Regions from separate parts of the Cupriavidus sp. SIMBA_020 genome, predicted to be linked through region 2. Evidence: predicted binding sites of a transcription regulator. Region 2 holds the regulator's gene; each other region holds the start of a gene.

Evidence for each region. The regulator sigma-54, encoded in region 2, starts transcription at its own class of promoters, with help from an activator protein. The targets are predictions, from matches to a motif close to TGGCANGNAANCTGCTTT.
Region 1: SB751_RS14805 (GTP cyclohydrolase II) is a predicted target of sigma-54. The motif match lies at 2,263-2,280, and genes of this name have one in related genera.
Region 3: SB751_RS07050 (collagen-like triple helix repeat-containing protein) is a predicted target of sigma-54. The motif match lies at 1,448-1,465, and genes of this name have one in related genera.
Region 4: SB751_RS18325 (formate/nitrite transporter family protein) is a predicted target of sigma-54. The motif match lies at 2,833-2,850, and genes of this name have one in related genera.

Annotation. Positions count from the first base shown of each region.
Region 1 is NZ_JAWRWU010000006.1:313,854-321,005, forward strand. Features, by position in the region: gene SB751_RS14800 (URC4/urg3 family protein) at 1-958, opposite strand, end outside; gene SB751_RS14805 (GTP cyclohydrolase II) at 955-2,193, opposite strand; gene SB751_RS14810 (hypothetical protein) at 2,478-2,768, shown strand; gene SB751_RS14815 (acyltransferase family protein) at 2,779-3,873, opposite strand; gene SB751_RS14820 (hypothetical protein) at 4,603-4,935, shown strand; gene SB751_RS14825 (amino acid ABC transporter substrate-binding protein) at 5,042-5,953, shown strand; gene SB751_RS14830 (amino acid ABC transporter permease) at 6,130-6,408, shown strand; gene SB751_RS14835 (hypothetical protein) at 6,504-7,152, opposite strand, start outside.
Region 2 is NZ_JAWRWU010000007.1:305,139-312,290, reverse strand. Features, by position in the region: gene SB751_RS16390 (monovalent cation:proton antiporter family protein) at 1-669, opposite strand, end outside; gene SB751_RS16385 (SIS domain-containing protein) at 842-1,825, shown strand; gene lptC (LPS export ABC transporter periplasmic protein LptC) at 1,838-2,473, shown strand; gene lptA (lipopolysaccharide transport periplasmic protein LptA) at 2,537-3,178, shown strand; gene lptB (LPS export ABC transporter ATP-binding protein) at 3,218-4,018, shown strand; gene SB751_RS16365 (RNA polymerase factor sigma-54) at 4,152-5,633, shown strand; gene hpf (ribosome hibernation-promoting factor, HPF/YfiA family) at 5,684-6,037, shown strand; gene SB751_RS16355 (PTS sugar transporter subunit IIA) at 6,514-6,969, shown strand; gene hprK (HPr(Ser) kinase/phosphatase) at 7,026-7,152, shown strand, end outside.
Region 3 is NZ_JAWRWU010000003.1:32,342-39,493, forward strand. Features, by position in the region: gene SB751_RS07050 (collagen-like triple helix repeat-containing protein) at 1-1,201, opposite strand, end outside; gene SB751_RS07055 (collagen-like triple helix repeat-containing protein) at 1,715-2,866, shown strand; gene SB751_RS07060 (Flp family type IVb pilin) at 3,309-3,503, shown strand; gene SB751_RS07065 (TadE family protein) at 3,717-4,178, shown strand; gene cpaB (Flp pilus assembly protein CpaB) at 4,243-5,193, shown strand; gene SB751_RS07075 (type II and III secretion system protein family protein) at 5,267-6,628, shown strand; gene SB751_RS07080 (pilus assembly protein) at 6,633-7,152, shown strand, end outside.
Region 4 is NZ_JAWRWU010000009.1:131,671-138,822, forward strand. Features, by position in the region: gene SB751_RS18315 (YncE family protein) at 1-1,265, shown strand, start outside; gene SB751_RS18320 (nitrate- and nitrite sensing domain-containing protein) at 1,388-2,716, shown strand; gene SB751_RS18325 (formate/nitrite transporter family protein) at 3,022-3,834, shown strand; gene SB751_RS18330 (protein kinase domain-containing protein) at 3,864-5,600, shown strand; gene SB751_RS18335 (TetR/AcrR family transcriptional regulator) at 5,652-6,218, shown strand; gene SB751_RS18340 (quinone oxidoreductase family protein) at 6,270-7,152, shown strand, end outside.

The sequences.
Region 1 (7,152 bases), on a different contig from region 2:
CGTCCTCGAGCGGCTCCAGCAGCGAATAGGTCAGCCACTGGGTGAGCTTGTGGAACGGCACCAGCCCGTCCGGCGCGGCTTCGTGGCGCCAGCAATCGCCCAGCGAGATGCCATCGAGCTGCACGCGGCCCGGCCAGACCGGCCCGAGCGCCACCAGCAGCGTGCGCAGCACGAAGCTGGCCTCGATGCGGCCATCGACGGCATGTTTGGCCAGGTAGTCGTACAGATTGCCGAGCCGGGCCGGCGTGCCGAAGACGGCCGGGGTGGCCTGCACCACCTCGCCCAGCCGGCGCAACAGGCCGGCGCGGCCTTCCAGGCCCACCAGCGGGTTGTGCGCGGCCACCTGGAAGGCGGTGGCGATGGTCGAGGCATCCATGCGCGCCAGCCGTTCGCCATCGGCGCGCAGCGGATCGCCATGCTCTGCGGAGAAACCGCCCCGCGCGAAGAGATCGAAGCTGGCCACGCCGAGCCCTTCGGAGCGGGTCAGCATCAGGTCGCTGGCCGGGTCGCGGTAGCGCCAGTCGGGGCCGGCACCGGCATCGAGCAGCACGCTCGGAATCACTAGATCGATACCGATGCGCGCGCGTTCCTCGCAATGGTCGGCGCCAGACATGCCCGCCCGCTCGCACAGAATCTGCCAGCGGTCGAGCTTCTCCTCGCCCGGGCCGCCGCTCTCGAAATGGCGCCAGCGGCTGTGGTACGGCACCTTGAGGTCGCGGTAGCGGCGCCGGATGGTGGCCGCCACGTAGTCCGCCACGGCGTGCACCCGGTCTGGATGCCACGTAAAGAGCGCCGACTCGCCCGACGCCACGTACTCCGTTACGACGGCGCACCGGCTGCGCACGGCCTCCGCGCACAACAGGGCCGAGGCGGGATGGCCGGGCGGCACCGGGGTGTGCCAGCCGCTGCCATCGTCATCGATCCGTGCGTCCTGCCCGCCTTCGGGATACTGGTTCATTCGTTCAACCCCCTGCCCTTTGCCAGGGCGAGTTCGTCGGCGTCAGGCGGCGTGTACCGCGTGAAGTACCCCGCCGCCACCTTTGCATCGATTTCCACGCGCGCGTCGGCCGGGATCAGCGCCTCGGGGATGGCCACCTGCTCCACCACCTCGATGCCCTGCGCGGTCAGCGCGCCATGTTTCATATTGCTCATGGACGCCCAGCGGTCGATCCGCCGGATGCCCAGCCAGTGGAAGACGTCGGGCATCAGTTCCTGGAACCGCATGTCCTGCACCCCCGCCACGCATTCGGTCCGCGCGAAGTAGGTCTCGGCACGGTCGCCGCCCACCTGGCGCTTGCGCGCGTTGTAGACCAGGAACTTGGTCACCTCGCCCAACGCGCGGCCCTCCTTTCGGTTATAGACCACCAGGCCCACGCCGCCCTGCTGCGCCATCTCGATACAAACCTCGATGCCGTGCGCCAGATAGGGCCTGCACGTGCAGATATCGGACCCGAAGACATCCGATCCATTGCATTCGTCGTGCACGCGGCAGGCCACGCGGGTCTCCGGCTGGCCCAACTTGGCCACATCGCCGAAGAAATAGAGCGTCATGCCACCGATGGGAGGCAGGAAGACCTTGAGATCAGGCCGCGTCACGAGTTCCGGGAACATGCCGCCGGTCTGCTCGAACAGGCTGCGCCGCAGGATGCTTTCCTTGATATCGAAGCGCCGCGCCAGCCCCGGCAGGTACCAGACCGGGTCCACGGCAGCCTTGGTCACGCGCACATCGCCATTGGGATAGAGGATCTCGCCATCGGGCACCAGACGGCCGGCGGCAATGGCCGCCGTCAGCTCCGGCATATTGATATGGGCGCGCGTGACGGCAATGGTCGGGCGGATGTCCACGCCGGCGGCGATCCGGTCTGCGAAGACGGTGGAGACGAGGTGGCCCCAGGGGTCGAGCGACACGATCTTGTCCGGATCGCCCCACTGGGCATGGGGCCCGATGGACTCGGCCGGCGCCGTGTCGGTCAAATCCGGACGATGCGCGCGCTGCAGGCTGCCCGAGGCCACCGCCAGCGCGCGATAGATCGCATAGGCCCCGGCGTGGGTGCCGATCACATTGCGGCGCGTGGGGTCCGTGAGGCTGGCGATGACCGGTCCACGCTCGGCCGCCGTGGGGGCGCCCCAGTGGATCGGCTCGGCCGGCTTGTCGCGGCGCGCGTGCGAGGTCAGGACGATGTGATCGGACATGACAGCCTCTTCCCCGGATGCCCCGGTATCAGGAATCCTGACCAAATGGTCAGGTTTGTATCTCCATACTAGGCAACGTTCGTGCCATCGCCCAAGTGGGGTTGTTACGGTAGGTGTTGCGCCGAACGCACCGTGGCAGTGCGTTGCCCGCGCCAAGGCGAGGCGGCGGGCACCATCAGGGCGATGGGCTAATTTCGTATTTCGGCTATGTCGAGGTCGATGCGCATTTTCCATACTGGCTGAGTCGCGCCCCAGATGGGGCCAGCCACAGCATGGAGTACATCGTGAAATTACTATCCGCCTTAGCGGCAGTCGCCGCATCCATCAGCGTATTGACGCCCGTGGCGGCGCACGCGGCATCGGCTAGCCCGCTGCCTGCGTCCTGCGTGACGGTGCCGGCGCAGGCCGGCGAGGCCCAGCGCGCACCCGGGCCGCGCGTCCGGTGTGTGCTGCCCTCGGGCAAGGCAACGGGCATGGTGCCCGTGGGCGGGATGTCGCACGGTGCGCCCGCGGACTGGAACCGGGTGATCGAGGACCCGACCGCCCGCAAGACGCTGGCGCCGACTTACAGCTGAAGGACCGAAGTCAGGCTTCGGAAGTGACCGACTTCTCGCGCGTCGGCCAGATCGCCTCGCGCAGCACCTGAAGGACATCGACCGATTCCACATAGCGATGGAACACCGCCCCGGCCAGGTTGCTGGCGACCCAGGCGGCGCCCATGCCCAGTGCATTGAGCACGGGCTGGCCCGGCGCAAGGTGAGAAACCGCCGCGTTGACCACCAGACAGACCGGAAAATGGACCAGGAAGACTGAATAGGAAATCTTGCCGAAATAGGCCCAGAAACCCGCCAGACGACCGCCGGGCCAGCGCTCCAGCCAGTCCCCGCGCCGGGAGATGGCCAGTAGCAGCGCCGTGGCCAGCGCCACCGCGATGCGCAGCCGGAAGTCCACCACCAGCGCCGCCACGCCTACCGAGGCCAGCAGGATCAGCGCCATCGGCGAGCGCTCCGGGTTCGACACCCAGTACGCCAGCGTGCCCATGCCATAGGCACCGAAGAAATAGATCGCCCAGATATCCCAGCTGGCATCGCGGTTGAACCAGAACAGCGACGCCACGGCCAGTGCACCCACCAGCGCCATGCCCCACGGCAGGCGCCGGCCCGGCGCGGCGCGTGCCACCCACAGCACGATCACCAGCAGCGCGAACAGTTGCAGGTCGATGGCGATATACCAGACGCCGGCGGACAACGCGTCCACATCGAGAATGTTGTGCAGCAGCAGCAGATGCGCGACGAACTGCGTCAGATGCGGGGCAGCCGGAATGGAGTCATGTGTCATCCAGGCGCGCGCGAGCGCAGCCCCGGCAATCGCCACGAGGATGGCGGCGGCAAACGGCACCACCAGCTTCTGGTAACGACGCCAGATCGTCCCCAGCGGATTCGCGGCGGTCAGGAAGCCGCCCGGCGCCAGGCTGCGCGCGGCCAGGAAGCCGCTGACGACAAGAAAGACCTGCACGGCAATGCGCGCATAGTCGGCCAGCCAGCTGATCAGCCCCGGGGCGAGGGACTGCGCGGCATCGGACATCGGCCCGTAGAAGGCCAGATGGTGCAACACGATCAGCTGTGAGCTGACCGCCTTCAGCGCGTCTATGCACGCCAAACGAGAAGGACGGGTGCCCATTTGTTATGAGTACGATACAAAGGTGCGGGATTGTACCTTGTTGGTGCAGGGAGGGATGGGGGTCAAAGGTTACGGGTGTAACAAGGTTAGGCGTTCCGGCGCGCCGGCCATGATGGAAGTCAAACCATGCACGAGTTTTGGGCGGGTCTGATAGACCGCTCAGGCAGGGCGAGGGTAGAAAGTCTGCTGGTTCAACCCCGGTGCTACAGACCCGCGCATGGAAAACGAAATCAGAAACAATCATTTTCTGCGGCGGGACCTCGAAGCTTCTGGATCTCGAAGGAACTGCCCGACGCATCGATATGAGGCGGGCCAGACTGTTATTCGACGGGAGAGTGCTGCATTGGATCGAAAACGGGAATGGCAGGCGGTGGTCCGCCACATCGGGGAAATCCGGATTCAATACCAAGGAGTACCAGGCGGACGGGTATAGCGGACCCATTCCCGAAGGACGATATCTGGCCCTCCAAAGCGACTTCCAGAAATGGGAGGAAACCAACATCTTTAACCGCGCGGCTTGCGTTTTGAAATACATCAACTGGGACAAGGGACGGTGGCCAGGCTGCACGATAGCCTGGGGGCGAAGACGCGTAGGCCTGCGTCCGTTGCCGGGAACGGTGTTACACGGACGCAGCGGCTTCACCATTCATGGCGGGTGGTTTCCAGGGTCAGCGGGCTGCATTGATCTGACCAGTTCGATGGATTCGTTCGCAAAAGAGTTTATGTATTATGCCAAAAACATGGAACTGGAAGTTCGCTATTAAATGCGTGCTGGGGACTATTCTCGGGTTCATCGCCTTTATCGAGCCCTTCGAAATATGGAGCGCATGGACCGTGCCGCATGAGTACCCATTTGGCGCAGAAGGCCCGGCGGCTTCGATGTGGGCGTATAAATCACAGCAAAACTACCTGATCGCGTGCGTCGCCACATGGACCACCAGCACCCTCGCCCTCTGGTCCCTGCTTGCCAGGCGCGCCCGAATGCGGACCCGCATCCTGTGCGCGCTCCCCTTTGCCGTGGTCTGGGCGCTGATGGCCTACGACGGCTCCCAGCTGACCTAGGGCAGCCCGTTCCCCAAAACCGGGCATTTGCTTATGACGAGAATATCCTTCCTGCGTCGCAGGCTCGGGTATACCCTTGCCGCTTTCGTCAGCGCCCCAATCCCACATGTCGCCGTTTGCCTCGTTTTCGTCCCTGCAACGCCTGATCGCCGCCGCTGCCCTGCTCGCCGGGGTGGTGGCGCCTGCCGCCGCCCATGCCGATAGTCCGGTCCTCAACAAGATTCGTGAGACGGGCACGATTACGCTCGGCTACCGGGAGTCGGCGCTGCCGTTCTCGTTTGCCGATGACAAGGGGCAGCCGGCCGGGTATGCGGTGGATCTGTGCCTGCGTGCTGCCGAGGCCGCGCGGGTGAAGGCGGGATTGAAGGACATCAAGGTGCGCTGGCTGCCGCTGACGCCGCAGAACCGCATTCCGGCCGTCGTCAACGGGCTGGTGGACCTCGACTGCGCGCCCAATACCAATACGCTGGAGCGCCAGAAACAGGTGGCGTTCAGCGTCTCGCACTATGTATCCACCGTGCGGATGCTGGTGCGGGCCGATTCGGGCATCAAGTCGTTCGAGGACCTGCGCGGCAAGACCGTGGTGACCAGCGCCGGCTCCACCGGCGACCGCCACGTGCGGCGCCTGAAGGCCGATTATGGCTATCGGGACGTCTACGCCAAGGATCACGGCGAATCGTTCCTGCTGCTGGAGACGGGCCGCGCCCAGGCTTTCGTCATGGACGATGTGCTGCTGGCCGGGCTGCGCGCCAAGTCGAAGGACCCGTCGCAGTTCGTGATCGTCGGCCCGGCGCTGTCCGTGGAGCAGAACGCGCTGATGATGTCCAAGGCTGACCCGGAGTGGAAGCGGCTGGTCGATCAGGCGCTGGCCGCCACGTTCGCCTCGCCGGACGCCGCCGCGCTGCAAAAGCGCTGGTTCCAGCAGCCGATTGGCGCGCGTGGCACCAACCTCGCGCTGGCGCCTTCGACCGAGGTCACCCTGGCCTGGAAGCACCCCTCTGACGCCGTGACCGAATAAGCACTTTCTGCGATCCAGCACGGGGCGGCACACTGCTGCCGCCCCCGGAAAACCCCTGAGTTGACGGCTTCGCCGGGCTTGGACACACTGCCCCGAGCGTGGCTGACATGCCGTTTACTGGCCGGTAAGCCCGCACAACGCGAACCGCCGGAAGGCGGCACCATTCAGGAGATCCCATGAACAAGATCATCGCCACCGCAGTTGCGCTGGGCCTGGCTACCGCCTCCGTGGCGGCCATCGCACAGGACAAGAAGCAGTTCGACCCGTACTCGCAAGGCGCGAAGGCTGGCGAGAAATTCGACACCTACAGCCAGGGTGCGAAGTCCGGCGACAAGTTCGACCCGTACAGCCAGGGCGCGAACAAGAGCACGCGCGCGGATCTGGTGGACCAGTCGGGCCAGCCGAAGAAGGACAAGGCCAAGAAGACCACCAAGAAGCCCACGCAGGGCAACTGACTGGCCGCTTGCAGGCCAAGCTGGCCACGGATCTTCCCGTGCGGAAGCAGACCCCCCAAGGTATTGGGGGGTTTTTTATTGGGCGGACGCTGGCCTCAGCGCCCCGCTGTGGCCTCGGGGTCGAGCATCTCCAGCGAGGTCACGTCCACGCGCTGGACCTTGTTGTTCTGGCGGACTTCGGTGCGCAGCACGAAGGCCTCCATCGGGCAGTACCAGTCGGTGACGTGCAGCACGCTCGGCTCCAGTTGCAGGATCTCGTCGCCCACCATCAGCGGCCCCAGCGAGGTGCGCTTCTCATACGTGATGGGCATGCACTCCTTGCGCCCCATCACGGTATTGATCATCTGGCGGCGCCCCACCGTGCGCGAGCCGACGATGATCGAGGCATGCAGCGCCTGCATCGTGCCCACCACCTCGTCGGCGCCGAGCGGGTAGATCTTCAGCGAGACGCTCGACTGAAAGGTCTCGCCCTCCAGCATCGCCCCCTCCTTGATCTCCACGCCGGCATAGTTGAAGACGCCGCTGCCCGTGAAGGACGCCTCGCCGAACATCCGCGCATAACGCGCCCGGGCGTTGATCACCGCGTTGCGGCTGTCGATGCGCGTGCGCATGGTGGCGCTGCTGCGGTCGATATTGATCTCGTGCACCTGGTCCATCACCACCGGGGGGCCCATCAGCGCCGACAGCGCCGACTTGGAGCGCACTTCAAGCTGGGCGCTGCAGCCCCGCGCCGTGCGCATGACG
Region 2 (7,152 bases):
CAGCATGAACAGTTCCTGCGAGCGCCGCGCCGCCACCACGTGGAACCAGCGGCTCATCAGCCGCTGCCCGACGAAGAAGATCAGGCCGAGGGCCACCACGATCTTGACCGTGGCCAAGCCCAGGGCCGCCGCCAGCTCCCCGGGGTCGCGCGAGAGCGCCGGGATGATGATCAGCAGCGGCACCACGGCCAGATCCTGGAACAGCAGCACGCTGATGATGTTGCGGCCGTGCTCGGCCTCCAGCTCCATGCGCTCGGAAAGCATCTTGGAGACGATGGCCGTCGAGGACATGGCCAGCGCCCCGCCCAGCGCCACCGAGGCCTGCCAGGACAGGCCAGTCCAGGCCGAGAGCGCCCAGCCGGCCGCCACCACGAACCCCATCGTCAGCACCACCTGGGAGCCGCCCAGCCCGAACACGAGCCGTTTCATCGAGCGGAGCTTGCCCAGGTTGAACTCGAGCCCGATCGAGAACATCAGGAAGACCACGCCGAATTCGGCCAGGTACTTGGTCTGGGCGGAATCGCTGGCCAGCGCGAGCGCGTGGGGACCGATCAGGATGCCAACCGCCAGGTAGCCCAGCATGGGTGGCAGTTGCAGCATGCGGAAAGCCACCACGCCGAAAACGGCGGCGGCCAGCAGCACGAGGGTCAGTTCCAGCGGAGAATGCATTCGGCGGGCTTAGGGAAGACTTGGGCAGAATCTGGAACGAGCCGGCCGGGCACGCGCGCCGTCCCGGCATCGGTGCCTAGCCGGGGAAACACGGCAAGCGGCGGTCGCCGGGACCCCGTGGCCAAAAAAGCCGGGCCGGTCGCCATCGCATTCGTTGGTATACTTCGTCGCCATGATAGCCAATTTCGATGCGGAACGAGCACTTAAGCTCGCCCGCCACACCCTCAAGATCGAAGCCGACGCCGTTTCCGCGCTGGCTGACCGACTGACGCCCGCGTTTACCAAGGCGGTCCAGATGATCCTGGGCTGCACCGGACGCGTGGTCGTGTCCGGCATCGGCAAGTCCGGCCACATCGGCCGCAAGGTGGCGGCCACGCTGGCTTCCACGGGCACGCCGTCGTTCTTCGTGCACCCGGCCGAGGCCAGCCACGGCGACCTGGGCATGATCACGCGCGACGACGTGCTGATCGCGTTCTCCAATTCCGGCGAGACGGCCGAGCTGCTGTCGATCGTCCCGATCGTCAAGCGCATCGGCGCCGGGCTGATCTCGGTCACCGGGAACCCGGAATCGAACCTCGCCAAGCTGTCCGACGCCCATCTGGACGGCGCCGTGGCCCAGGAGGCCTGCCCGCTGAACCTGGCCCCGACCGCCAGCACCACGGCGGCGCTGGCGCTGGGCGACGCCCTGGCCGTGGCCGTGCTGGACGCACGCGGCTTTGGCGAGGAAGACTTCGCCCGCTCGCACCCGGGCGGCGCGCTGGGCCGCAAGCTGCTGACCCACGTGCGCGACGTCATGCGCACCGGCAACGGCGTGCCCGAGGTGCGTGAAAACACCCCGCTGGCCCAGGCACTGATGGAAATCACCCGCAAGGGCCTGGCCATGACGGCCGTGGTGGACCCGGACGGCCACGCCATCGGCGTGTTCACCGATGGCGACCTGCGCCGCCTGCTGGAAACCCCGCGCGACTGGCGCACCGTGCCCATCGGCGAGGTCATGCACCGCAACCCCCACGTGGTGAACCAGGACCATCTGGCCGTGGAGGCCGTGCAGATCATGGAGGCGAACCGCATCAACCAGCTGCTGGTGGTGGATGGCGACGGCAAGCTCGTGGGCGCGCTCCACATCCATGACCTGACCCGCGCCAAGGTCATCTGAACGGGGCCGGCGATGCGGGACTTCTTCGGCAGGATCTCCGGTCTGGTCATGCGGCTGCTGCCGTTGCTGCTGATGGCGATGGTGGCCGGCAGCACGTTCTGGCTGGTGCAGATCAACTCGCCCCATGAGGACGAGGCCGCGCAGAACCGCGCCAAGCGCCATGAGGCGGACTACTACATGGACCGCTTCTCGGCCACGGAGCTGGACACCACCGGCGCCACCAAGATGCGCTTCACCGGCGTGAAGATGATCCATTTCGAGGACGACCAGACCTACGAGGTGACCACGCCGGCCATGCGCGCCTACCAGCCGGACCGCCCCCCGGTCACGGTCAACGCGGACCGGGGCGTGATGAACGCCGAGGGCTCCGTGATCGACCTGTACGGCAATGCCTTCCTGGTGCGGCAGCCCGGCGTCGATGTGGCGAAGGACCCGCGCATGACCGCCGCGTCGCAATATTTCCAGTTGCTGGTCAATGACGACATCGTCAAGACCGATAAAGCGGTACAGCTCACGCGCGGGCCGTCGGTGATGACCGCCAACGGGCTGGTCTTCAACAATGTCACCCGCGAAGTACAATTGCTCGGCAACGTACGCGGCACCATCGTCATGAATCCGCCGTCGGGGCAGGCCCGGACCACGCAGTAAGCACAACAACAAGCACGCCAGGCGCCGGCAACGGATCGCCCGTCATTCTCTCAGCTGACCACCATGACCCCATCCCTGACGACGTTGTCCTGTCGCCGCATCGTGCCCGCCCTGGCGGTGGCAATCGCCGCACTTGGCGCGACCCTGGCCCAGCCGGCCCTGGCGGAGCGTGCCGACAAGGACAAGCCGCTGGTGCTGGAGGCCAACAACGCCAGCTACGACGATGTGAAGCAGATCTATACGCTGACCGGCAACGTGGTGCTGACCAAGGGCACGATGGTGCTGAAGTCTGATGCCGCGCAGATCCGCACCGACCCCGAGGGCTACCAGTACGCGGTGGCCACGGCCAACCCGGGCCGCCAGGCGTATATCCGGCAGAAGCGCGACGGCGTGGACGAATACATCGACGGCTGGGGCGACCGCATCGAGTACGACGGCAAGCAGGAAATGTCGAAGCTGATTGGCCATGCCCGTGCGGCGCGGATCGCCGGCGCCAAGACCGTCGACGAGATCCGTGGCGCCGTGATCACCTACGACAGCCGCAACGAGTACTACACGGCCGCGGGCGGCGACAACAACACCTCCACCGGCAATCCGTCCGGCCGCGTGCGCGCCGTGCTCTCGCCGCGCGCGGACCAGGCCAGCGGCGCCGCCGCGCCGCCGCCGCTGGAACTGAAGCCGGCGCCCGCGCCCGGCAAGCCCTGAACCCGGACGCGCCCGCCGCGTCACGCATGCATTGACCTGATGAACGACTCCGCCACGCTCGCCCCGAACGCCGCCGCAGCCCCGTCGGCCGCCCGTACCGACAGCAGCACGCTGGTCGTGCGCCACCTGAAGAAGCGCTACGGATCGCGCACCGTGGTCAAGGACGTCTCGCTGGACGTGAAGAGCGGCGAGGTGGTGGGCCTGCTCGGCCCGAACGGCGCCGGCAAGACCACATCGTTCTACATGATCGTGGGCCTGGTGGCGCTGGACGAGGGCGACATCGTGCTGGACGACCAGCACATCAGCGGCCTGCCGATCCACGAGCGCGCCCGCATGGGCCTGTCCTACCTGCCGCAGGAGGCCTCGGTCTTCCGCAAGCTCAACGTCGAGGAAAACATCCGCGCCGTGCTGGAGCTGCAGATCGAGAACGGCAAGTCGCTGCCGAAGGCGGAGATCGAACGGCGCCTCGATTCGCTGCTGGACGACCTGCAGATCGCCCACCTGCGCAACAACCCGGCGCTCTCGCTCTCCGGCGGCGAGCGCCGCCGCGTGGAAATTGCCCGGGCGCTGGCCTCCGCGCCGCGCTTCATCCTGCTGGATGAGCCATTCGCCGGCGTGGACCCCATCGCCGTGGGCGAAATCCAGCGCATCGTCAGCTTCCTGAAGGCGCGCAATATCGGCGTGCTGATTACGGACCACAACGTGCGCGAGACGCTCGGCATCTGCGACCACGCCTACATCATCAGCGAAGGCACGGTGCTGGCTGCCGGCCAGCCTGAGGAAATCATCGCCAACGAGTCCGTGCGACGCGTCTACCTGGGCGAAAACTTCCGCATGTGACCCATCGGCCGCCGCGCGCGGCCGCGTTTCTCCCGGCCTCCACGGCGACAGCCGGGGTCGATCAGGAAGCCAGAGCGATAGGCGATAGCAATTTCCGTTCCATAGTCGGAAGGATGCGCATAGAATAGGTCGCATGAAACCGTCGCTTCAGCTTCGTCTCTCGCAACATCTGGCATTGACCCCACAGCTGCAACAGTCGATTCGATTGTTGCAGCTCTCGACGCTTGAACTCCAGCAGGAAGTGGAACAGGCGCTCACCGAAAACCCCCTGCTCGAACGCGAAAACGACTGGATCGAAAGCCCGCTGCGGGTGTCCGCCGATGGCTCGGTCAACCTCCAGAGCGCCCCGGCGCCGGCCTCCTCCGAGCCGCAGCCCAACGGCGACGCGCGCAGCGACGGGGCATCCAGCGGCGAGGACGACAACTACAACGACAACGGCAGCGAGGACTACGGCAGCGACTGGAGCCTCGACGACTTTGCCCGCCGCCCGCAGGGCGACGAGGACGAAAAGACGCCGATGCAGCTGCGCGACGCCGAACCCACGCTGCGCGAGCACCTGATGGAGCAGCTGGCCCCGCTGAAGATCTCGGTGCGCGACAAGGGCCTCGCCATCTTTCTGGTCGAGTCGCTCGACGATGACGGCTACCTGAGCGCCTCGCTCGAGGAAATCTGCACCGAACTGCCCGAGGAACTCGAATTCGAGATCGACGAAGTCCACGCGATCCTGACCCTGCTGCAGAGCTTCGACCCGCCCGGCGTGGGCGCGCGCAATGCCGCCGAGTGCCTCAGCCTGCAATTGCGGCGCCTGAAGCACCCGCACCGCGACCTGGCGCTGACCATCGTCAACCATCACCTGGAATTGTTGGCCGTGCGCGACTACACACGGCTAAAGAAAGCGCTCCAGGTGGACGAAATAGCACTGAAGGCGGCTCACGAACTGATTCGCTCGCTGGCGCCGTATCCGGGGCATGCGTTCAACCGTCCCGAGGCCGACTTCGTGGTGCCCGACGTGTTCGTGCGCAAGAGCGGCAGCGGGTGGATCGCGGCGCTCAATCCGGACGTCATGCCACGGCTGCGCATCAACGACATGTATGCGCAGATTCTGCGCGGCGCGAAGGGCGAATCGGGGACGGCGGGCCTGCAGCAGAAGCTTCAGGAGGCGCGGTGGCTTATCAAGAACATCCAGCAACGATTCGACACGATCCTGCGTGTTTCTCAGGCCATTGTCGAACGTCAAAAGAACTTTTTCACGCATGGCGAAATCGCGATGCGCCCCTTGGTTTTGCGGGAAATAGCCGATACACTCGGTTTACATGAGTCGACCATTTCCCGGGTCACCACGAATAAATACATGGCCACGCCCATGGGTACTTTCGAGTTGAAGTACTTCTTTGGGAGCCACGTCTCCACGGAGACTGGCGGCGCGGCCTCTTCCACGGCAATCCGCGCGCTGATCAAGCAACTGATAGGAGCCGAAGACCCCAGGAATCCCCTTTCCGACAGCCGGATCGCCGAACTGCTGGGTGAGCAAGGCTTCGTGGTCGCACGCCGCACGGTGGCCAAATACCGCGAAGCGCTCAAGATCCCCGCAGTGAATCTCCGCAAGACTTTGTAGCCGAGCCGCAACCGCCTGCCTGGTGCGGCTCTTTCAGAAGGAGAAGCGCTATGAACTTCAAGATCAGTGGACACCACCTCGACATCACGCCCCCGCTGCGTGAGTATGTGGAAACGAAACTGGAGCGAATTGTCAGGCATTTCGATCAGGTCATCGGCGTGAGCGTGCTGCTATCGGTGGACAACCACAAGGAGAAGGACCGGCGCCAGTACGCGGAAATCAATCTGCATCTGAAGGGGAAGGACATCTTCGTCGAAGCGCATCATGAAGATCTGTATGCGGCGATCGACTGTCTGGTCGACAAGCTCGACCGCCAGGTCATCCGCTACAAGGACCGCGTACAGGGCCATGATCGCGAGGCGGTGAAGTACCAGATGGCCGCCCAGCAACTGACGCAGCAGTAGACCTGCAGGCAACCGGAAGCAGAGCGGTTGCCAACCCTGCAGAGGACTGAAAAGAAGAGCTCAAGCCGCGCAATCAGCGCGGCTTTTTTGATGCTCGCGCGCCATGGCGGTGACGGTGCGGGCACCTGGAATGTTTCGTTACCTTATTGCCACGCCCGAGGGCGACCCGGGGCCCCCGGGAGCGGTCAAAATGGGAACAAGTGTTCGCAAGCCGCCCGCCACGGTGTATGCTCCGCCATACAAATAACGACAGGACGGCCCCGGGACACCCCGGGTGGGCAAGCCGGCCGGCACGTCGTGGCACCGCCGCGACCCCGGCGCTGCATCGCAAAATCGCGGTGGAGCCCTGCTCTATAATGGCCGGACGCTCCAATGCGGGCGTCCCAGACAAGTTCTCGGTACCCTAGCTTCGCCCCGTATCCGGCGGGACGGCCTTCGCGCCCCGGCCCGCTAACCTGACTTCTCGCGCATCGCCCATGAATCGTTTGGCCAAATTGCTGCCACCCGGCAACATCCATCTCGACGTCACCGTCACCAGCAAGAAGCGGGTCTTCGAGCAAGCCGGGCTCCTGTTCGAGAACAACCATGGCGTGGCCCGCGCTACCGTGACCGATAACCTGTTCGCGCGCGAATCGCTGGGTTCCACGGGCCTGGGCGCCGGCGTGGCCATTCCGCACGGCCGCATCAAGGGCCTCAAGCAGCCGCTGGCCGGCTTCATGCGCCTGGCCGAGCCCATCCCGTTCGAATCGCCGGACGGCAAGCCGGTGTCGCTGTTGATCTTCCTGCTCGTGCCGGAACAGGCCACGCAACAACATCTGGAAATCCTGTCGGAAATCGCCCAGCTGCTCTCGGACCGCGAGATGCGCGAGGGCCTCGCCACGCTACCCACGTCGGAAGCGGTGCATGATCTGCTGACGCAGTGGCATCCCTGACTCCCGCCCCAACGGCCGCCTGAAACGGCCTGTCTGCCCCCGAAAGTCATACGCGCATGGAACTCACCGGCGTCACCTCGCAGTCGATCTTCGACGACAACGCAGCCGACATCAAGCTCTCGTGGGTCGCCGGCCTGGAAGGCGCCGACCGGGCCTTCGACGTGGAATTCGCCCGTGAAGCCA
Region 3 (7,152 bases), on a different contig from region 2:
GCGCCAGCGGATTCGCGGGCTTGCTGCCGCCCGTGCCGCCGCTGGGCGTGGTCGGGGCAGGCGTGGTGCTGGCCGGCGCGTTACCGCCAGTCAGCCCGGCCACCAGGCCAGTCACCGGCGCGAGCGGGCCGGACGTCGCGGTGCCGCCGCCGGCGTTACCGCCCGTCAGGCCAGACGTGATGCCGCTGACCAGCCCCGTCACCGGCGCCAGCGGGCCGGCGCCGCCCGTGGCCGGGCCGTTCACCGCGCCGCCTAGGGATGCCACCGTGTTGCCCGTGCCTGTGACGATGCCGCCCACGCCGGACACCACCGGTGTCTGCGTCGATTGCAGCGACGTGCCTGCGGTTGCCAGCGCGCCGCCCACCGTGGTCAGCAGGTTGCTGACTGGCTGGCCGAGGCCGGTGGCCGCGCCCAGCGTCTGCGTGCTGCTGGTCAGCGTGGAGGTGAGCGGCACGATGGCCTTGCTCACGCCGCTGGTCAGTTGCTCGACCGGGCCCGTGGAGAGCGCGGTGCCGAGCTTGCCGCCGGCATCGGTCACGGCGCCGCCTACCTGCGAGACCACGCCGCCGAGCGGGTTGGTCAGTGCCCCGAGCGGCGCCAGCGGGCCGCTGCCCAGGCCGCTGACCGCGCTGCCGGCGCTCGTTACCGCGTTGCCGACCTGCGCGACCACGCCGCCGGTGCTGGCCACCGTGGTGCCCAGCGGGTTGGTGGCGTTCGGCATGTTGCCGAGCCCGTCCTGCACGCCGGTGCCCAGCGTGTTCACGGCGCTGCCGAGCGCGGTCACCACGCCGGCCAGGCCGGTCTGCGTGGCCGGCGACACCACTGGCAGGTTTGCATCCTTGATGGCCGTACCGACGTCGGTCACGGTATCGCCCACGCCCTTCACCACGCCGCCGGTGTTGCTGACGATGGTGCTGGTGGGCGTGAGCGCCACCGTGCCGCCGCCATTGTCTCCACCGCCACCGCCACCGCCACCACCACCACCACTACCACCACCGCCGTTGTTGCTCGTATCCGTGCCGGTGCCGCCCGTACCACCCGTGCCGCCGATGCCGGCGTTGCTGCCCGAGCCATTCGAACCACTGGTGCCACTGGTGCCCATCGACGTAGACCCGCTGCCGCTGGCGCAGCCGCCCAGCACGATGAGCGAACCGAGCAATGCCGACAGGGCAATGTGCTTCGCGAACGTTTGATTGCGCATGACCTTTTCCTTTTTTAGTTTTTCCCGACTCGCCACGTATGCGTGGCGGTGCATGCCATTGCGCAAACGGTGTGCCATGGCTCCGTAATGGCTGATACCGGCCGGCGGGCATGCCATGCGAAAGGAGGGAGGCGTCGCGGAGAGGCGCGTCAGACAAGCGTTTGCGGGGCGCGGGCTCAAACGCGCGCATGAAGCGGGCGGGGCCGGCGTGGCGCGGCGCGTGTGGCGTGGGCGGGAACACGTTACGTAGCACGTAACACGCCACACGGTGTTCCGGGAGCGTGTGGCCACCCACATCCGGCCCTGGCGTGAAGGCCGGAGTGCCGCGCCGGGCAACGGTCTCCGGGCAGTGGTGGGGGCTTGCGACGCGCCCGTATCGAACGTGCGCTTGATGCTGGCACACCGCTTGCGCTCATCGGCAAGCCCCCACGGGATTTCGAGCACACCAGCACACCAGCACACCAGCACATCAGCACACCTGGACACCATAGGAGACAGATCATGAGGTCAACGATGCAACGCGAACGTTCGCTGTCGGTCATCACCATCGCCTGTGGCGCCCTGCTGGCGCTGCTGGCGGGCTGCTCGTCGGGCGGCTCCGGCAGCGGCGCCTCGCCGAACGGCAACAACAACGTCACGCCGCCGCCGGCCACGCCGACTCCCGCGGCCTCGGTGGACACCACGCCCACCGCCAAGGTGACCGAAGGCGCCGGCAATACGGTGGTGGCCACCGGCAATGCGGTGAGCGAGATCGGGCAGCAGGTCAAGGACGCGAACCTGCCGGTGGTGCCGGACGCCGCGCAGAACGCCACCGGCGACGTGGTGATGAAGGCCGGCGACACCGTGGCCACGCTCGGCGTGGGCGTGCGTGAAGGGCTGGGCAAGATCGGCAGTGTGGACAACCCGCTCGGCGTCACCGTCGGCAACACCGGCAACGTGGTCACGCAGGCCGGCAAGACCGTGGTCAGCGCGGGCGATCTGGTCCAGTCGCTCGGCACCGCACAGCTCTCGCCGCTGGCGCCCGTCACGCAGCCGGTGGGCGGCGTGGTGCAGACCGTGGGCGGCACGGTCATGCAGGTGGGCGGCAAGCTTGGCGATAGCCTGTCCACCGGCCCCGTGGCGCAGCTGACCGGCAGCGCGAGCAAGGCCATCGTGCCGCTGACGACCAAGCTGACCGACACCACGCAGACCGTGGGCGGGGCCAGCGGCCTGGGCGTTCCGGTCGATAACCTGCTGACCAAGCTGGGCAACACCGTGGCCACCGGCGGCAGCATGCTGAGCAACGCCGACAAGCCGATCGTCTCGCCGCTTGGCGGCGTGGTGACGGAGACCGGCAAGACCGTGGCGGCCGCCGGCGTGCTGCTGAACAACCGGAACGGCACGGCGGGCGGTGCGGCGGGTGCAGGCGGCAATCCGCTGGGCGGCCTGATCAACAGCCTGCCGCTGGCGGGTGCGGCGGGCGGCAGCGCTGGTGTTGGCGCGCTGGCCCCGGTGACCGGCCTGGTCGGCACGGTGACCGGCGCACTCACCAATGCCACCAATGCCACCAATGCCACCAATGCCACCAATGCGACCAATGCCACCAGTGGCACCGCCACCAGCGGCAATGCCGGCTCACCGCTCAATGGCGTCACCGGCCTGCTTGGTGGCCTGACGCAACACTGAACCCCCCGAGCCAGAAGACGGCTCGGGACTTTCCCTAGCCATCGCCCGGCTACTTTATGGTGCGCTGTCGTCCTTACCCCGCGCGGCGCATCCTTTTATTTCGTGCCGTGCCGCGACCTGTATCAGAACGTGCAGGACGCCGCACGGCACTCCCATTTTTATTGCGGCCGCTCGAACAATTCGGATCGTCCTTTGCCCGGGGTCGCGTTGTTTCAAACGTCTGTCCTACCTTAAGCTGAGCCGCATGGGCTTTCCCTTAGTTCCTCTGGGGGGTATGGATGGAGACATAGCATGTCTTATAAATGTTGCACCAGCACCAAATACAACAGAATCGCGGCTCAACGAAGCCGGCGATCACAACCGGTAACGGGGCAGTGGGACTGGCGTTCACGTGCAACACCCATACGGGATCGGAATTTTTTTGTCGTTTCGGGAGTGCATCATGAAAAAGAACTCGCAGGCGCGTTTCAGCCGCTACCAACGCGGCGCCACCGCCATTGAATATGGCCTCATCGTGGGCCTGATCGCCCTTGGCATCGTCACCGGGGCCACCGCTCTCGGCGACGGCCTCAGCCAGGGCTTCACCCAACTCTCCACCAAGGTCACCACGCTGTTCGGCGTGAAGAGCGGCAGCTAGCAGCCGCCGGCAATCCTCGACCCCTGTTGGCCACGCCGTATCGCATCGGCGTGGATCGTCATGGCAATGCACCGGCCGCGGGCAGCACACGGACGGCCGGGCAAGCAACAGTGAGAGTGGTACCAAGTCGCGAAATGGCTGTCGGCGAACCTCCCCCGGCAACGGGGGAGGCCGCGCCTCCGGTTTGGCGCTAACGAAGAGACCGGGTGAAGCATGTCATTACGGGCGAAGGCGACCCGACGCGGCCACTTGGGGGTGGCGGCGCTCGAGTTCGCGATAGTGTTCCCGCTCCTGCTGACGCTGGTGCTGGGCATCGTGTACTACGGCATGGTGCTGGCGCTGCAGCAGGTGCTCACGCTCGCCGCCGAGGAAGGCGCGCGGGCTGCGCTGCGTTATCCGCTGACGTCCAACGGGGGCACGCTCGCCACCACCATCGACCTGCGGGTGTCCGCCGCCGCGCAGGCCGCGCGCGCCACGCTGCCCGATTCCCTCGCCACGCTGGTGCCCGCCGCCGATGTCGCGCAGGCCATCGCCTGCTCCGCCCCGGCCGGTACCACCTGCGTGCGCGTCACGCTGAACCTGCCCACTACGTCGCTCCTGCCCAGCGTGCCGCTGGTGCCGGTGCCCGCCACGCTGACCGGTTCGGCTGTGGTGCAGATCTCCCCCGATATCTGAAACCGATTTTTTCCGAGACGAATGCCGAGAACCCAGCCATGTCGATGACACCCGGAGCCCCCACATGAACAGCAGGCAGATACGGATCGCGGCGGTCGCGCTGCTGGTGCTGGCCGCGCTGCTGGCGCTGCTGGCCTGGCGGGTGGCGCGCCAGGCCGCAGTGCCGCAGCCGGTGCAGGGCGCCGCGCCGATGCATGCCGTGGTGGTCACCACGCGCGCAGTGGAAGCCGGCAAGCCGCTGCCCGCCGATGCGCTCAAGGTCATGCAACTGCCGATCGACCCGACCGGCGCCTATCAGGACGTCGCGCGCGTGACCGGCCAGGTGCCCGTGGTGGCGCTCGGCGCCAACGTGCCCGTGCTCGAAGGCCAACTGCTGGCCGGGCTGGCGCGTCAGGTGCCCGAGGGCCAGCGCGCCATGGCGGTGGCGGTGGACGAGGTGATTGGCGTCGGCCATCAGGTGCAGCCGGGCGACTATGTGGATGTGTTCGTGGTCCTGCGCCGCGACAGCCAGGAAATTGCCGACAGCCAGGCGCGCATGCTGCTCTCGCGGCTGCGCGTGCTGGCCTACGGCGCCGGCGCGGTCAACGACGCGAGGCGCGCCGAGGGCGCCGAGCAGATGATGTCGCGCCGCGAGGGCGCAAAGACGGCGGTGCTGTCGGTGCCGCTGGAGCAGGTCAACAAGCTGGTCATGGCGCAGCAGGCCGGACGCCTGACGCTGGCACTGCGCAACCCCAAGGACGAGACCATGCCGAGCGAAGGCATGTTTGCCGATCCGCCGGGCGTGTTGCAGGCGCGCGCCGGCGTGCCGCCCGAGGCCGCGCGCGCCCCGGCGGACAAGGCGCTGGGTGGCGTGGCGCTGGCGGGGCTGGTCGGCACGGCGCCGGTGCGGCACACGGCGCTGGCCGCGGCCCCTGTTGCCCCCCCGGTACCCGCCGCAGCCGTGGCGCGGCAGGGATCGAGCGACACCCGAAGCGGCGTGGAGATGATCCGCGCCGGCAAGCGAGACATCGAATAACGGACCCCACGGCATGTTCACCCCCACGCGTTACCGCGCCCATTCAGGCCCCGAGGCGTATCTATATAGAAGGATGATCGCGGCGATGGCGCTCGCGCTGGCCGCCGGCGCCGCGCTGTTGCCCGCCCGTGCCCCGGCGCAGGAGTCGCCGCCAGCCCCCCGCACGCTGCGGCTGCTGGCCGGCGCGCAGCAGGAAATCCGCCCCGGCCAGCCGCTGGAGCGCGTGGCCGTGGGCAACCCCGCCGTGGCGGACGCGCTGCTGCTCAAGCACCGCAACGGCCCGCCCAGTGTGCTCGTGGTGGCGAAGAAGCCCGGCGCCACCGACCTCAAGCTCTGGACCCGCAACGCCGCGCCGCTCAGCTACACGGTGCGCGTGGATGCCGTGGCGGCCGACGCCGATGGCGCGCAGGTCGATGTCTCGGCGGCCGGCGCCACCATCAGCGGCCAGTCGCCGGACGCCGCCGCCGCGTACCGGGCCCAGCAGGCCGCCCGCGCCGCAGTAGGTGGGACAGCAAGCGGAGCCGACGGCAAGCCGGGTGGCGTCGTCGTGGATCGCTCCACGCTGCCGGTCTCGGGCACGGTGCAGGTCGATGTGAAGGTGGTGGAGATCAGCAAGACCGTGCTCAAGGAGGTGGGGCTCAACTTCATCCGCAACAAGGGCGGCTTCACGTTCGCGCAGTTCAGCCCGTCGTCGCTGACCAAGGTGGACTTCACGTCCGGCGTGAGCACGGCCGGCGAAATGACATCGCCGATCAGCAGCGCGTTCAACCTGATCGCCGCGTCGGCCTCGAAGGGCATCTTCGCCAACCTGAGCCTGCTGGAGGCCAACGGCATGGTGCGCGTGCTGGCGGAGCCGAGCCTGGTGGCGCTGTCCGGGCAGAGCGCCAGCTTCCTGGCCGGCGGCGAGATCCCGATCCCGGTGCCGCAGGCGCTGGGCACCACCACCATCCAGTTCAAGCCGTTCGGCATCGGGCTGACAGTGTCGCCCACGGTGCTGTCCGGCCAGCGCATCGCACTGAAGGTGGCGCCCGAGGCCAGTGACCTCGACCCCTCGCGCGGCATCCAGATCAACGGCGCGTCGGTGCCGGCCATCGTCACGCGCCGCGCGGATACCACCGTGGAGCTGGGCGATGGCGAGAGCTTCGTCATCGGCGGGCTGGTCAGCCGCAACACGGTCAGCAACGTGAGCAAGATCCCCTTCCTGGGCGATCTGCCGATCCTGGGCAGCTTCTTCAAGAACCTGAACTTCCACCAGGAAGACCGCGAGCTGATGATCGTCGTCACGCCGCATCTGGTGAAGCCGCTGGCCAAGGATGCGCCGGCGGTGGCGGGCGTGGGTGGCAACGACGGCCGCACCAGCAGCGACCCCAACGTCTGGGGCCGCTTCATGCTCGGCGAATTCGCCGACCCCACGCTGCCCGGCTTCTCGAGGTAAGACCATGGACGCCCAGACCGAGGTCTTCCTGCTCAACACCGCGCGCGATGATGTGCGCCACTGGCTGGCCGGCGCGCTGGCGGGCCTTGGCACGCTGGTGGTGGAGGCCAGCTCGCAGGAGGCCGTTGCCGACCAGATCAGCGCGCTCCGGCCCGGACTGGTGTTTCTCGATTTCACGGCGCCGCACGCGGTGGCCTCGACGCGCCTGGCCGAACAGGTGACCCGCCTGTTCCCGCAGGTGCCGCTGGTGGCCGTGGGCCATGCCACCGAGCCGGACACCATGCTGGCCGCGCTGCGCGCCGGCGTGCGGGACTTCATCGACCTGCACGGCGCCACCACGCAGGCCAAGGCCGCGGTGCAGCGGCTGATGGTGCCGCGCGCCGCGCTGCGTGCCGATGTGCGCGCCGTGGAGCCGGCCCGCCACGGCAAGGTCGTGGCGATGCTGGGCGCGCGCCAGGGCGTGGGCGTGACCAGCGCCGCCGTGAACCTCGCGGCGGCGGTGCGCCAGCGCGGCGCCAGCGAGG
Region 4 (7,152 bases), on a different contig from region 2:
TGGGCGACCCCGCGCCCGGCAACTTCAGCCCGCTGTATCGCGGCCAGGTGCTGGTGCACGGCATGGGCTTCTCGCCGGATCACCGCACCCTGGCCGTTGTGTCGATCGGATCGAACTCGGTGTCGTTCATCGACACCGCCACCAATGCCGTCAAGCACGTCACCTATGTGGGACGGTCTCCGCACGAGGCGTTCTACACGCCGGACGGCAAGGAGGTCTGGGTCACCGTGCGCGGGGAGAACTACATCTCGGTGATCGACGCCGCCACGTTCCAGGAAAAGACCCGCATCACCGTGGCCGACGGCCCGGGCATGCAGATCTTCTCGCCCGATGGCAAGTACGGCTACATCTGCTCGTCGTTCAACCCGGAAACGGCGGTGGTCAGCGTGGCCGACCACCAGATCGTGGGGCGCGTGAAGCAGGAGAGCCCGTTCTGCCCGAACATCGCCGCCACGCCTGACGGCAGGCAGGTCTGGTTCACGCTCAAGGACATCGGCAAGGCCCAGGTGTTCGAGGCCCGCCCGCCCTTCCGCCTGATCAAGACGCTGGAGACGGGCCCGATCACCAACCACGTCAACTTCGCCCACACGGCGGCGGGCGACTTCGCCTATATCACGGTGGGCGGGCTGAATCAGGTCAAGGTGTTCCGGACTGACGACTTCTCCCAGGTGGCCACGATTCCGGTGGGGAGCCTGCCGCACGGCATCTGGCCCTCGGGCGACGGCACCCGCATCTACGTGGGGCTGGAGAACGCCGACCAGCTGACCGCCATCGACACCGCCACCAACCAGGTGGTGGCCAACGTGCCGGTCGGGCAGGCGCCGCAGGCCATCGCCTATGTGCCGAACGCCGTGCCCGAGGGCGACGGCACGCAGGGGCTCCAGCCGCTGGGGGTAGCCGGGCAGACCACGCAGCTGAAGCTGCATGGCGTCGTGAACGGCAAGCCGGTGGCCACCGACCATGCGCCGACCAGCGTCACGCTGTTCGACCAGGGGCTGCTCCAGGTCCTGCAGGCATCGGCCACCGGGCTGCAACCGAAGCATGCCTATGTGCTGGCGCTCGCCAGCCGCGCGGACGGCGGCGGCCCGCTGGAGCCGCTCGCCGCCTTCATGACGAATCCGGCCGGCTCGGCCATCGTCAACGCGATTGGCCCGATCCGGCAGGTGGTGCGGGACGATGCCGGGGCCGGCGCGCGCCGCTATCTCGTGATCGCCCCGTCGGAAAATGGCAAACCCGGCGCGCCTGTGCAGGTGCAGGCACTGTAGGCGGACAGCGGGACAGAGAGGCAGGGAAGGCGCGGCACGGATGATACAAATGGCACGACATTTGCGTACTACCCAGCAAATGCGTAGTACCCATCCCGGCCGCGCCCCACACTCCCAGAACAATGCCCCTTTCCGCCTCAACCCTCGTCCTTCGGGCCAAGCAGCTCGAGATCGAGGCCGTTCGCCTGATGGCAAGCCGTGTGGAGCTGGCCGACCTGATCGGCCAGCTGATCCACGCCTTGCAGCGTGAACGGGGGGCCAGCAGCATCTTCCTGGCCTCGGGTGGGCAACGGCTGGCGCAGGAGCGCCAGACGGCGATGGGCGAAGCGGTCCACATCGCGTCCCGGCTGGACGAGCGCTTTGCCAGCCAGCTGGAAGCGGGCCAGACAGGGCAGACAGGCACGGCGTCGATGGTGTCGTTGATGGCCTGGGTGCAGCTCGACCTGGCCACGCTGCCGGCGCTGCGCCACTCCATCGATCAATGCCAGACCACCGCGCACGACGCCGTGGCGGCATTCAGCCGCCTGATTGCCGCGCTGCTGGAGTTGATCTTCCATCTGGCCGATGTGGCCATGTACCCGGGCATCGCCCGGCCGCTGGTGGCCTTCGTCTACCTCGTGCAGGGCAAGGAAGCCGCCGGGCAGGAGCGGGCCGTCGGCGCGCAGATGTTCGCCTCCGGCACCTGCGCCGGCACCGCGCAGCAGCGCGTGCAGCAGTTGGTGGAAGCCCAGCAGCGCAGCTTCCAGATGTTCGAGCGCTTTGCCGATCCGACGCTGCTCGCGGCATGGCGGCAACGGCAGGCCAGCGCCGCGGTTGCCGCGCAGGACGGCATGCGCCGCACGCTGCTGACCACGCCGCCGGGCGCGGCGCTGGTTCACGATGACAGCGAGAAATGGTTCGAAGTGTGCAGCGAGGTCATCACCGGCATGTGGACGCTGGAGATGCAGGTGGTACAGGACCTGCGCAAGGCCTGCGAGGCGCAGATCCAGCGTTCCCAGGCCGATCTCCAGGATTCGGCCGGGCTGCTGCGCCAGCTGCTGGACAATCCGCCGCCCCATACCCATGCCGTCGAGCGATTTTTCGATGTGGCCGAGCAGCCCGCCGCCGCCCCGGTGCTGCCGGGCATGCCCGATGCCGCGAACGGGCCTGCCGACGTGCACGCCACCACGGTCACGTCGCTGGAGCGCCTGCTGCGCCAGCAGTCGGCACGGCTGGCCCAGACCGAAGTGGAACTCGATGCGGCCCGGCGCGCGCTCAAGGAGCGCAAGGTGATCGAGCGCGCCAAGAATGCGCTGATGGCCCGTATGGGGCTCAGCGAGGACGCCGCCTTCCGGGCCCTGCAGAAGGCGTCGATGGACAACAATCGCCGGCTGGCGGACATCGCCGAAGCCACCCTGTCCCTCACCGGCCTCGCCCTGCCCCCACAGGACGACGATCGGCACCAGGATTGAACCCGGCCACCCACGCGCACCAAAAGCGGGCGGGCCATGCACTACCAACGCCCCCGGGATCGTCACTCACCCCAACCCGGCCCCAACCCGGCCCCTTCCCGGCCCCACCCCGCGGCGGGCATGGAACCTGCGTTGCACTGACATCGGGCTGATGGCGGCCTGGAAGTACACCCCCCTGTAAAGCATCAAGGATGACGGCGTCCTGTCACGCGCCGGCCGTAGGCCGGGCGGACGGACGCCGTTTGTCATTTCCGAGCCAAACGAAGCAAACGAAGCAAACGAAGCAAACGGAGAGGAAATACACAATGGCCTATCTCGCCCCCACCGAGTTCGTCACCAAGATGGTCGATGCCGGAGAGTCCAAGCTGCTGATGTCCACGCGGGACACGCTGATCCGGTCCTATATGGCCGGCGCCATCCTGGCGCTGGCGGCGGCCTTCGCGGTGACCGTCACCGTCAACACCGGCAACGCGCTGGTTGGCGCACTGCTGTTCCCGGTCGGCTTCTGCATGCTGTACCTGATGGGCTTCGACCTGCTGACCGGCGTCTTCACGCTCGCGCCGCTGGCCGTGCTGGACCGCCGCCCGGGCGCCACCTGGGGCGGCGTCATGCGCAACTGGGGCCTGGTGTTCTGCGGCAACTTCGCCGGCGCCATCACCGTGGCGCTGTTCATGGCCATCATCTTCACCTTCGGGTTCTCCGAGGCCCCCAACGCCGTCGGCCAGAAGATCGGCCACATCGGCGAAGGCCGTACCGTGGGCTACGCCGCGCACGGCGCCGCCGGCATGCTGACGCTGTTCATCCGCGCCGTGATGTGCAACTGGATGGTCTCCACGGGCGTGGTGGCCGCCATGATGTCGACCTCGGTGTCCGGCAAGGTCATCGGCATGTGGATGCCCATCCTCGTGTTCTTCTACATGGGCTTCGAGCACTCCATCGTGAACATGTTCCTGTTCCCGTCGGGCCTGATGCTGGGCGGCAACTTCACGATCATGGACTACCTGATCTGGAATGAAATCCCCACCGTGCTGGGCAACCTGGTAGGCGGCCTGACCTTCGTGGGCGCCACGCTCTACAGCACGCACTACAAGACGGCCAGCAAGCGCGCGCTGGGCTGATCGTTATCCGGCATCGAGGCGACCACGCCATGTCCGGCGGGCTCCAGGTCAGCGTTGGCCAACATTCCGACGCTGGCCGGAAGGCGGTCAACCAGGACTTTCATGGCGTGGCCCACCCCGTCGGCCACCACCGCGTGACCAAGGGCGTCGCGCTGGCGCTGGCGGACGGCATCAGCAGCAGCGCGGTGAGCCAGATCGCCAGCGCTGCCGCCGTCCGCACCTTCCTCGAGGACTACTACTGCACGTCCGAAGCCTGGACCGTGCGGCGGGCGGCGCAGTGCGTGCTGGCCGCCGTCAACTCCTGGCTCCACGCCCAGAGCCGGCACAGCGAGGCCCGCTTCGACCGCGATCGCGGCTACGTCTGCACCTTCAGCGCGCTGATCTTCAAGGCGCGGGAGGCCCACCTGCTGCACGTGGGCGACGCGCGCGTCTATCGGCTGCATCGGCATACGCTGGAGCAGCTTACCGTCGATCACCGGATCTGCGTATCGGCCTCCGAGGCCTATCTGGGCCGGGCGCTGGGCGCGAGCCCGTCTGTCGAGATCGACTACCGCACGTGGGGCGTGGAGCCCGGCGAGGTCTACCTGCTGGCCACCGATGGCGCCTATGAATACCTGGAAGCCGCCGATATCCACCAGGCCCTGACCGCCAGCGGCGACGATCTGGACCGCGCCGCGCAGGCGCTCACGGCGCTGGCCCTGGCGCGCGGCAGCCAGGACAACGTCACGCTGCTGCTGGCCCGTGTCGACGCCCTGCCGGAACCCGGCGCCCGCAACGCGATGGCGCAGACCCGGCACCTGACCCTGCCGCCGCCGCTGGCGCCCCGCATGCAGTTCGAGGGCTACACCATCGTCCGGGCCCTGCACGGCAGCGCCCGCAGCCACGTACATCTGGCAGTCGACGACCACAGCGGGCAACACGTGGCGCTGAAAACGCCCGCCGTGGATCAACGCGACGACCCGGCCCATCTGGAGGGCTTCCTGCTCGAGGAATGGGTCGCCCGGCGCATCGACAACCAGCACGTCCTGCGTCCCCACGCGGCGGACCGGCCCCGCAAGCACCTGTTCGTGGCGATGGAGTACCTGGAGGGCCAGACGCTCGCGCAATGGATGATCGATCATCCCCTGCCCGACCTGGACGCCGTGCGCGGCATCATCGCCCAGCTGGCCACCGGGCTGCAGGCGTTCCACCGGCGCGAGATGCTGCACCAGGATCTCCGCCCCGAGAACGTCATGATCGACCGCTCGGGCACCGTCAAGATCATCGATTTCGGCTCGGTCCACGTGGCGGGGCTGGCCGAGGCCACACGCCCGCCCCACTCGGCCATGCCGGTCGGTACGCTGCAATACACCGCGCCGGAATACTTTGTCGGCGATGACGGCACGGCGGCGTCCGACCTGTTCTCGCTGGCCACCCTGGCCTACCAGATGCTGACCGGCAAGCTGCCCTACGGCCTGCAAGTCACGCGCATCCGCGACCGCGCCGACGTCCGGCGCCTGCGCTACACCAGCCTGCGCGAGCAGCGCCCGGAACTCCCGGCCTGGGTCGACCACGCCCTGCGGCGCGCCCTGCACCCCAACGCCCTGAAGCGGCACGAAGCCCTGTCGGAGTTCGTCCAGGCATTGCGGGCGCCCAGCGAGCCGCTCTGGCAACGGGCAACGCCGCCACTGCTGGAACGGAACCCGCTGCGGTTCTGGCAAACGCTGGCGGCGCTACTGGGGGTGGCGGTGGTCGTTCTGCTGGGGCTGCGGGTAATAGGAATGTGATGTCGCATCGTAATTCTTGACTAAACGTTCCAGAATTACTACATTCCCTCCATGGCCCGACCCAAAGCATTCAACAAGGACGAAGCGCTCGATGCCGCGATTGGCGTGTTCCGCGAACACGGCTTTGCGGGGACGTCGGCCGGCATGCTGACGGACGCGATGAAAATCGGCCGGCAGAGCCTCTACGACACCTTCCACGACAAGTGGGACCTCTACCGCGCGGCGGTGCAGCGCTATGCCGAGACGGAAATCCACGCGCATCTCGCCACGCTGCGCAGCCAGCCCAAGGCGCGCGATGGCATCCAGCGCCTGATCGCGCGCGTGGTGGCTGACGCGCACACGCCGTGCCTGGGCGTTGGCTCGATCTGCGAGTTCGGGCACGGGCGCGCGGACCTGACGCAGATTCATCACGATGCCGCGCGCGTGCTGGAGGATGCCCTGACCGCCCGGATCAAGGAAGCCCAGGCCGACGGCGACATCGCCCCGGATCTGGATCCGAAACACGTGGCCGGGTTCGTGAGCGCGAACATTGCCGGTATCCGGATCGCGGCCCGTAGCGGGGCCAGCGCAGGCGATTTGCAGGCGCTGGGCAACCTCGCGCTGCGGGTGCTGGCGTGAGCCGTTTTTTTCTCCATTTTGGAACGATCGTTCAATAAATAAGGTAACGACATGAAAGCTGTACTGCTGCATCACCCCGATGGGCTCGCCTATGGCGACGTACCCACCCCCACGCCGGCCAAGGGCGAGGTGCTGGTCGAAGTTGCCGTGGCTGGCGTGAACTTCATGGACATTGGCGTCCGGCGCGGCCAATTCTGGCTGGAGATGCCTTACCCGAAGGGGATGGGCGTGGAAGGAGCCGGACGGGTCGTGGCCGTTGGCGAAGGCGTCGTGGACTTCCGGCCCGGCCAGCGCGTGGCCTGGGCCTATGGCCCCGGCAGCTATGCCGAGATGGTGGTCATGCCGGCTACCTCGCTGGTGCCGCTGCCCGACGCCATCGACGATCGCGCGGCCGCCTCCGTGATGATGGCGGGGCTCACCGCCAGCCACTTCGCCACCGAGTTCTATCCGGTGCAGCCGGGCGACATCGCCCTCGTGCACGCGGCCGCCGGCGGGGTTGGCCTGCTCTTGACGCAGATCATCAAGCTGCGGGGCGGCACGGTCATTGGCCGCGTCTCGTCGGAGAGCAAGGCGGAGATCGCCCGGCGTACCGGCGCCGACCATGTCATCGTGGACACCGCCGGGGAGTTTGCCGAAGCGGCCGTGCGGCTGTCGGGCGGCGAAGGCGTGCACGTGGTCTATGACGGCTCCGGCCCGGCCACCTTCCAGGGTTCGCTCGATGCGCTCCGGGTTGCCGGCACGTTCTGCTGGTACGGGCCGGTGCTCGGCGGCCCCGGCACGCTGGACATCATGAGCCTGCCGAAGAGCATCAAGCTGGGCTACGCGGTATTCGCCCATCACGTGCGCACGCCCGAATTGCTGCGCGCGCGGGCGGCCCGGCTGTTCCAGTGGATGATCGAGGGGAAATTGCACCCGAGTATCGGGCAGGTTTATC